Regions from separate parts of the Hymenobacter aerilatus genome, predicted to be linked through region 2. Evidence: riboswitches for the same ligand, from Rfam matches in the RefSeq annotation. Region 2 holds a riboswitch; the other holds the start of a gene.
What was found. A riboswitch is a leader RNA that binds a small molecule or an ion and turns the genes downstream of it on or off. The one in region 2 is predicted to bind cobalamin.
Positions count from the first base shown of each region.

Region 1: another riboswitch for cobalamin. It lies ahead of MUN82_RS07070 (acyl-CoA thioesterase); the one in region 2 lies ahead of metE (5-methyltetrahydropteroyltriglutamate--homocysteine S-methyltransferase).

Region 1 is NZ_CP095053.1:1,679,985-1,684,369, forward strand. It holds gene MUN82_RS07065 (NAD(P)/FAD-dependent oxidoreductase) at 1-723, opposite strand, end outside; gene MUN82_RS07070 (acyl-CoA thioesterase) at 938-1,345, opposite strand; cobalamin riboswitch at 1,525-1,725, opposite strand; gene MUN82_RS07075 (MFS transporter) at 1,832-3,112, shown strand; gene MUN82_RS07080 (hypothetical protein) at 3,121-3,588, opposite strand; gene MUN82_RS07085 (NADH:flavin oxidoreductase/NADH oxidase) at 3,766-4,385, opposite strand, start outside.
Region 2 is NZ_CP095053.1:420,377-424,761, reverse strand. It holds gene MUN82_RS01735 (carboxypeptidase-like regulatory domain-containing protein) at 1-173, opposite strand, end outside; gene metE (5-methyltetrahydropteroyltriglutamate--homocysteine S-methyltransferase) at 455-2,761, opposite strand; cobalamin riboswitch at 2,961-3,155, opposite strand; gene MUN82_RS01725 (3-ketoacyl-ACP reductase) at 3,302-4,018, shown strand; gene MUN82_RS01720 (T9SS type A sorting domain-containing protein) at 4,292-4,385, shown strand, end outside.

The DNA of each region.
Region 1 (4,385 bases), 1.3 Mb from region 2:
CTGGGCCGTGACCACGCCACGGAGGTGGTTCTCAGTTAGCACCAAATCGTCTACCCGTGTGTCAAACCGTACCTCACCACCGGCTGCGCGCACCGAGTCTCGCAGGGCGGCCACCACGGCCGGCAGCTTGTTGGTGCCGATGTGTGGGTGAGCATCTATCAGAATATCGGGGGTAGCGCCGTGCTGCACCAGTAGGCGCAGGATGCGTTGTACGTCGCCGCGCTTGGTAGAGCGGGTGTAGAGCTTACCATCGGAGTAGGTGCCCGCGCCGCCCTCGCCGAAGCAATAGTTGCTGTCGGGGTTGACGAGCTGCTGTTTGTTGAGGGCCGCTAAGTCGCGGCGGCGGGTGCGCACGTCCTTGCCCCGCTCCACCACAATAGGCTTGATACCGAGTTCAATGGCCCGCAACGCCGCAAACAGCCCGGCCGGACCCGCTCCCACAATCAAGACCGTACGGCGGGCACGGCTCACGTTGGGAAACTGAAACCACGGGCCAAACAGCTCGGCCGGGGGCGCCGTGCGGTAGATGTCGGCGCGCAGGCGCACCAATGGCTGCCGGCCGCGGGCATCAATGCTGCGTTTGCGCAGGTGCACAAAATCGGCCTGGCCGGGGCGTAGGCCGGCGGCTGCCAAGAGGGCTTCGTAGCGCGTAAATTCGTCGTAGGCATGCTCAGGCGAGAGCAGCAACTCGACTTCCTGGGGGGAAGCAGTGGTAAACAACATGGGTGAAAGGTAGTTACCCTTTAAACCGGAGTAGGAAAAGGACCACAAAGATACAGAGGAGCAGCTTTTTCTGGCAGAAAATAACCATTAGAATGTCATTCCGAGCTTGTTGAGGAATCTCGTGTGCCACGGTAATTTCAATCGTCAGGAATTAGCGGGAGCACGCGAGATTCCTCGACAAGCTCGGAATGACGTTCTATCAGTAAAAGTCCTGTTATCCTACTGCCTCCACCGGCTGATCCAGGATGCGGATGGGGCGCTTATTTTCGTCGATGGCTACGAACGTGAAGACGCCTGAAACGGCTTTTTCGCGCTCCTCGGAGTACATCTGCTCCACAAACAGGTCCACGCGCACTTTCAGGCTGGTGTTGCCTACGTGCTCTACGCGGCCAATCAGCTCCACCAGCGTGCCGCCGGGAATGGGGTGAGTGAAATCGACCCGCTCAGAAGATACCGTCACCATTTTCAGGCGCGAAAAGCGGGTAGCCGTGATAAAGGCTACCTCGTCCATCATGTGCAGGGTAGTACCGCCAAAGAGCGTGTCGTAGTGGTTGGTGGTGTTGGGGAATACGGCTTTGAAAATGCGCGTCTCGGCACGGGTAATTTTCTCTTCGAGGGTCATCACAAGTCAGTGAAAGGGTGAAACGCTCTTCGACGGCTTTTCGAAGGAAGCCAACCCACAACCGAGCCGATGCAGGGTAGGAAAAAGCGTACGACTCCTGGCCGGTGGCGCGGGGCGCTCCGGACGGCTCGTGTGCTTCCTCCATACCCGACAATGGCCCCAGGCGCGGGGGCTACCTACTTGTCAGTCGGCGGTAGGCAGGTTTCCTGACTTCGTGCCGTGTCGCCCGACCCTTCTCACCCGGCCGTGTAGGCAGGCAATGGGTAGCAAGCGGGGACACCGTGGTGGCACTCACAGTAGCGCGTCTGTTCGGGAGTTGCACCCGATTCCCTTTTTCGGGCCGCACCCGCGGGGCGGCCACCTTCCGTCGTCTGTTGGAAAACAGGCAAAGAACAACTGCCGGCAAAGGTAGATGCTGGCGCGGGAATACCGAAAGCCGCTTTACGCCGCGTACCTTGCGGCATGACAACAGCTCCTACCCGCACGATGGCCTCGCGGGTGAAATCCATCTTCAGCGGCTCCATTGGCAATCTGGTAGAATGGTACGACTGGTACATCTACTCGGCGTTTGCGCTGTACTTCGCGCCGGCTTTCTTCCCCAAAGGCAACCAAACGGCGCAGCTGCTCAACTCGGCGGCCATTTTTGCGGTAGGCTTTCTGATGCGGCCGCTAGGCGGGTGGCTGCTGGGCCTCTACGCCGACCGCCAGGGCCGGAAAGCGGCTCTGCTGCTGTCGGTGGTGCTGATGTGCACCGGCTCCCTGCTCATTGCCCTCACGCCCGGTTATGCTACCATTGGCGTGTTCGCGCCCGTACTGCTGGTGGTAGCGCGGCTGCTACAGGGGCTGAGCGTGGGCGGCGAGTACGGCACCTCGGCCACCTACCTCAGCGAAATAGCCGACCGAAAGAATCGGGGCTTCTTTTCCAGCTTTCAATACGTGACCCTGATAGCAGGGCAGCTGGTGGCGCTATTGGTACAACTGGCTTTACAAGCGCTGCTGACTTCGGAGCAGTTGCACGCCTGGGGTTGGCGCATCCCGTTTGTGATAGGTGCAGCAGCGGCCGTGGTGGCGCTATTTCTGCGGCGGCACATGGAAGAAACAGACGCGTTCGTAAAGAAAGATCAACCCGCTGGATCGGCGCCGGAGAAAGAAGAAAGCAAGCTGCGCGTGCTGCTGCGCTACCCTCGCGAGGTGCTCACGGTGGTAGGCCTCACGCTGGGCGGCACCATTGTATTCTACACCTTCACCACCTATACCCAGAAGTTTCTGGTAAATACCGCAGGCTTCACAAAAGACCAGGCCACGCTGGTGTCGTTTGGGGCGCTGGCGGTGGCCATGGTGCTACAACCCGTAGTGGGGGCACTGTCGGATAGGGTAGGGCGGCGACCGGTGCTGCTGGCGTTTGGGGTAGGCGCCACCCTGGGTACTGTGCCCCTCATGACAGCCTTGGGCCGCGCTAGCAGCAGTTGGGAAGCGTTTGTGCTGCTGGTCATCGCCATGCTCAATATGAGCGGCTACACGGCCATCAACGCCGTCGTGAAAGCCGAGCTGTTCCCAACCGAAATTCGGGCTTTGGGGGTAGGGCTGCCTTACGCCCTCACTGTGGCTCTGTTCGGGGGAACGGCCGAGTATGTGGCGCTGCTGGCCAAGGAATACAACGTGGAGGCGTGGTTCTATTGGTACGTGACGGCCTGCGCCATCATTTCCCTCATCACCTACCTGCGCATGGCCGATACCCGGCACACCTCGCGCATCAACCAGGAGTAGCACACACACTAACCGACCGGCGCTGGCGGCGTGTCGTGGCGGGCGTTCCACTCTGCTAGTAGGGGCAGTAGGTGGGGCGAGTCGTCGCTGATCCAGTGCATCGCCGAATCTGTATCGGAAAAATATTGCGCATCGAAGCGGATGGCCGGCTGTGCTAGGTCGTGCAGCGCGTTTATGGCCAACTGGTTGTGGGTTTGCCCACTATCCAACACCAGCACCAGGCGCTCTAGGGGTAGGGCTACCAAACCGGGCATCCAGTGCGTACCCAGCCATATTTCATCATCTACCGACAGGTCGGGTACGCTGTTCATGTCAATTACCAAGCGCCGCACAGCCAGTTGCTGGAGCAGTAAAAGCAACTGCCCGGCGCTGCGGCGGAGCTGTTGTACGTTGCGGCCACTGACCCACTCTACTCGCAATACGCTTGCTACCTCGTCATATTGCAAAACAAAATCAAGAATAGTGCGCAGAATCACAGATAAGATTTATAAAAATACAGCTATAAAAATACTAGCTATACTAGGATGAATCAATCTGGTACTAGCTTTTTTATTTTGGGAAAAATCAGCAGTTCTTCTGGCTTTAGCAAACAAAACCCTGGCCACCGTAGTAGCCAGGGTTGTAATAAAAGCTCGCGTTTCAATAGGTAAGTCCTACTTGCTTGTTCGCTTCGGCCGCTTGGCGCGCTCGTACTGCACAGGCCAGGGCAGGTCTGCGTCCAGTTCTGGGGCGGCGTGCAGGGGGAAGTATGGGTCGCGCAGAAACTCGCGGGCCAGCAGTACCAGGTCAGCTTGGCCTTGTTGCAGAATTTCTTCGGCCTGTTGGGCGGTGGTGATGATACCCACGGCCCCCGTTGGCAGGCCGGTTTGCTGTTTCACAGTTGCTGCAAACTCCACTTGGTAGCCGGGACCAGTGGGGATTTTCGCATCGGGCACGTTGCCGCCGGTGGAGGCATCCAGCAGGTCGACGCCGTTGGCCTGGAGCACACGCGCCAGCTGCACCGAGTCGTCTTTGGTCCAGCCGCCCTCGGTCCAGTCGGTGGCCGAAATGCGTACGATAACGGGGTAGTCGTGGGGCACCTCGGCGCGAATAGCAGCCACCACATCCAGCAGCAGGCGGCTGCGGTTCTCGAAGGAACCTCCGTACTGGTCGGTGCGCTCGTTGCTGAGCGGCGACAGAAACTCGTGCAGCAAATACCCGTGGGCGGCGTGCACCTCAATCAGTTGAAAGCCAGCAGCCAGGCTGCGGCGGGCCGCCACCCTAAAATCAGCCA
Region 2 (4,385 bases):
GTGCCCGGAATACCGATACTCACGAAGGGAATCGGCTCCTTAGTTTCTTTATCGAGGACAGAGCCGCGCAATTGGTATTGCGCCTGCGCGGCGCTGCTGCCTAGCAGCAAGAAAAAACCCATGAGCGCGAGCAGACGGGCAGCGGTAACAGCAAAGATGTTTGAACGAGCCAAAGCAAAGGAAGATTAGATGAACGAGCGTCTGGCTACAACGCCAATAAAGCATGCAGCCGTACGCCGCCCCGCAAAATACGGGCCGCACCCTCAATAAGAAGGTGAAAGGGTGAGTTTCGATGTTCTCTCATCCTGAGCTTGCAAAGGACCTTCTCACACGTGAACGACAAGCGTACCAACGACTCGTTCTGCGGGCATAAGGTCCTTCGCGCTGCTCAGGATGACAGAACATCAAAACTCACCCTTTCACCTTCTCAATCTCTCACAAACATCCCCTTTCACTACTTCCCTACCCTGGCGCGCACATGGTAGGCGGCTTGCACCATGTTGCGCAGGGCGGCTTCGGTTTCGGGCCATTTGCGAGTTTTCAGGCCGCAGTCGGGGTTTACCCATAGATTTTCGGCTGGTAGAAGCGTTTGCGCTTTTTCCAGCAACGCTACCATCTCAGTGGTGCTGGGCACGCGGGGCGAATGGATGTCGTACACGCCCGGCCCAATCTGATTGGGATATTGAAAATCGGCGAAGGCGGCCAGCAACTCCATCTGCGAGCGGGAGGTTTCCATGGTAATCACGTCGGCGTCCAGCTCGGCAATGGCAGGAAGTATTTCGTTGAACTCCGAATAGCACATGTGCGTGTGAATCTGGGTTTCGTCGCGCACGCCGGCAGCGGCTACCCGAAACGCCTGTACGGCCCAGGCCAGGTAGGTAGGCCAGTCGGAGCGGCGTAGGGGCAGCCCTTCCCGAATGGCAGGCTCGTCAATTTGAATCAGCTGAATACCAGCTTTTTCCAGTGCAAGCACTTCTTCGCGAATGGCCAGCGCAATCTGCAAGGCGGTAGTGGCCCTTGGCTGGTCGTCGCGCACAAACGACCATTGCAAAATGGTTACCGGTCCCGTCAGCATACCTTTTACATATTGCTGGGTCTGGGCCTGCGCGAAGGTGCTCCAGGCCACAGTCATGTCCTGCGGGCGGTGAATGTCGCCGTACAGAACAGGCGGTTTCACGCAGCGCGAGCCGTAGCTCTGCACCCAGCCGTTTTTGGTGAAAGCAAAGCCGTCGAGCAGCTCGCCAAAGTACTCCACCATATCGTTGCGCTCAAACTCACCGTGCACCAGCACATCCAGCCCTACCTCTTCCTGCCAGCGAATCACGTCGATGGTAGCGTTCTGCAAGGCTTCATCGTACTGCTCGCTGCTCAGTTCTCCTTTCTTGAAGCGGGCACGCAACTGCCGGATGTCCTCGGTCTGCGGGAAGGAGCCGATGGTAGTCGTGGGGAACAACGGCAGTTGCAGGTGCTCCTGCTGCCGGGCCTGCCGCACCGCAAACGGGCTCCGGCGGCGCGCATCTGCCTCCGTAACGGCGGCGGTACGCTCCTTGATATGGGTACGGTGGATACGCTCCGACTTGCGGCGGCTATCCAGCGCCTGTTGGTTTTGGCGTAGCAGGTCCTGAGCACTATGGTCTGCAATCTGACGCAATTCTTCTACTTCGCGCAGCTTCTGCTTCGCAAAGGCCAGCCAGTTCTTAATTTCCGGCGTCAGCGTCGCGTCGTTGGTTTCCAGGTCCAGGTCGCAGGGGCTGTGGAGCAACGAGCAGCTGGGCGCCAGCAGCACCCGCTCGGTGCCCAGCGCTGCTACTGCTTTTTCAAGCAGCGCCAACGACGCCTGGTAGTCGTTCTTCCAAATATTGCGGCCATCTACCACGCCCAGCGACAGGCTTAGCCACTGCGGCACCAGCGGCAGCACAGCATCCAACTGCTCTGGCGCCCGCACCAGGTCTAGGTGCAGGGCGCTGATGGGTAGGCTCACGGCCAGCTCGGCATTGTCGCGCAGGCCTTCGAAGTAAGTGGCTACAAGTAATTTGAGCCCGGGGCAGCTGCGCGCCAGTTTGGCGTAGGCAAACAGGTAGGCGTCTTTTTCAGCAGATGTTAGATCAAGAGCTAGGTAGGGCTCGTCGAGCTGCACCCAGGTGGCACCGTACTGATGCAGCTTGGTTAGCACCTCCACGTACACGGGCAGCAACCGCTTCAGCAACTCAATCCGGTGGAAGCCCTCTTCCTTTTCCTTCCCCAACAGCAGGTAGGAAACCGGCCCCAGCAGCACCGGCTTGGGCGTGGTGCTGAGCGTGTTGCGTGCGTGAATGAACTGATCGAAAATGTGCTCCGAAAACAGCCGAAACTCCTGGTCGGCCGTGAACTCGGGCACGAGGTAGTGGTAGTTGGTGTCGAACCACTTCGTCATCTCCATCGCCGTGATGTCGAGGCCATTGCGCTGGTAGCCACGGGCCATGGCAAAGTATAGATCCACCGCGGTGTTCTGCGGATTTTCACTGAGCACGGGCGTGTAGCGCCTGGGAATGGCCCCTACCATCAAGCTGGTATCCAGCACCTGATCGTAGTAGCTGAAGTCGTTGCAGGGAATCAGATCGAGGCCGGCTTCCTGCTGCAACTGCCAGTTGTGTTGGGCAATGTGGCGGGCGGCGGCCTGCAATTCGGACAGCGTCAGCTGGCCCGACCAGTATTTCTCACTGGCCTTTTTCAGTTCGCGTTGGCTACCAATGCGCGGGTAGCCGAGGTTGTGCGTAAGCATAGTGCTTAGGGTGAAGGGAACAATAAATGGATTTATTGTTCTCGCAACGAGTACGTTACGCGCCCAACACAGTGTATGGCCTACCCTGCACCCTACCGTCCGGCGTGCATACGCACGCGCCAGCCTCCACCTCGCGGAGACTCTTAAGAAGACAGCAGTATGCAATTGACCAGACTACTGCTTCAGAGCGCGGAAGCATACGTCAAGGCGTAGAAAGGCAAGTCTCCTGGCTTGTACCATTACGATCATCCTTCTCATTCTGCCTGGCAGAACAATGGACGTGCTACGGATCGTAACTTGTTTGGGTACTTACAGTTGCGCGACAGCCCGTGATTCACACACGGTTCCTTATTAATTCCGGTATTACCCGAAAACCCCTCTACGGCAATTGATATTGCAAAGAACTAAGGGCAATGATACGCGAAATTTCCGGCGCAACAACTCGCAGGCTAGTTGGTTGCTAGTAGTCCTACCCCTTACCCCTACCTCACAGGGAACCTGGGGTAGGGCTCACCAACCTCTTTAATCCCCTTTACTTATATGGAAAATCTGACCGGAAAAGTCGCCCTTGTAACGGGTGCCGGCAAAGGCATTGGCCGCGCCGTAGCCGTGGCTCTGGCACACGAAGGCGTGCACGTGGGCTTGCTGGCCCGCTCCGAAAACGACTTGCGCAACGTAGCCGCCGAACTGGAAAAGCTAGGCGTGAAAGCTGCCATTGCAACGGCTGATGTAGCTGACCGAGGCGCCGTGGAAGCTGCCGTAGCGCAGATACAGCAGCAACTCGGGGCCATTGATATTCTGCTCAACAACGCTGGCACAGCCGCGTTCGGCAAGTTTCTGGAGCAGGAACCCGACGCCTGGGAAAACATTATCCGGGTGAACCTCATGGGCGTGTACTATGCCACTCGCGCTGTACTACCCGGCATGATTGAGCGCCAGACCGGCGACATTATCAATATTTCTTCCACGGCCGGACAGCGCGGGGCGGCAGGCACCAGTGCCTACTCGGCCTCCAAGTTTGCCGTGCTGGGCCTCACCGAGTCGCTGATGCAGGAGGTGCGCAAGCACAACATTCGCGTGTCGGCCCTCACACCTAGCACCGTGGCTACCCCGCTGGCGCAGGAGCTAAAGCTTACGGATGGCAACCCCGAGAAAGTGATGCAGCCGGAAGATCTGGCCGAGTTCATCATTGCCCAACTCAAGCTGAACCGCCGGGTGTTTGTGAAGGAAGCCGGGCTGTGGAGCACCAATCCGTAAAGCAGAAGTGCCTAATCGAACGAAGCTCCTGCTTACGATCTGTTTAGGAGGAGCTTCGCTCGATTAGGTACTTTCTTATTTTTAGAGAACTATGGTTAAACAAAATCCTTCCTATCGATCCGTAACAGCTCGTTTTCAACTTAGTATACCGATGGAATGGCTTTAACTTATATGTTCATTCACTTTTCAAACATCAGGCTTTGTAGACCCAATCTTCATAAAGTAAGGCAATAAGTTTGTAAGGACTCTGGCACTGTTTTACCTGCCAGCGTTATGAAACATTTCTTACTGACTAGTTACCTTATCATAGGTTTCACTAGTATCAGCCAAGCGGCTACTTTCACTGTTACGAACACTGCCGATGCGG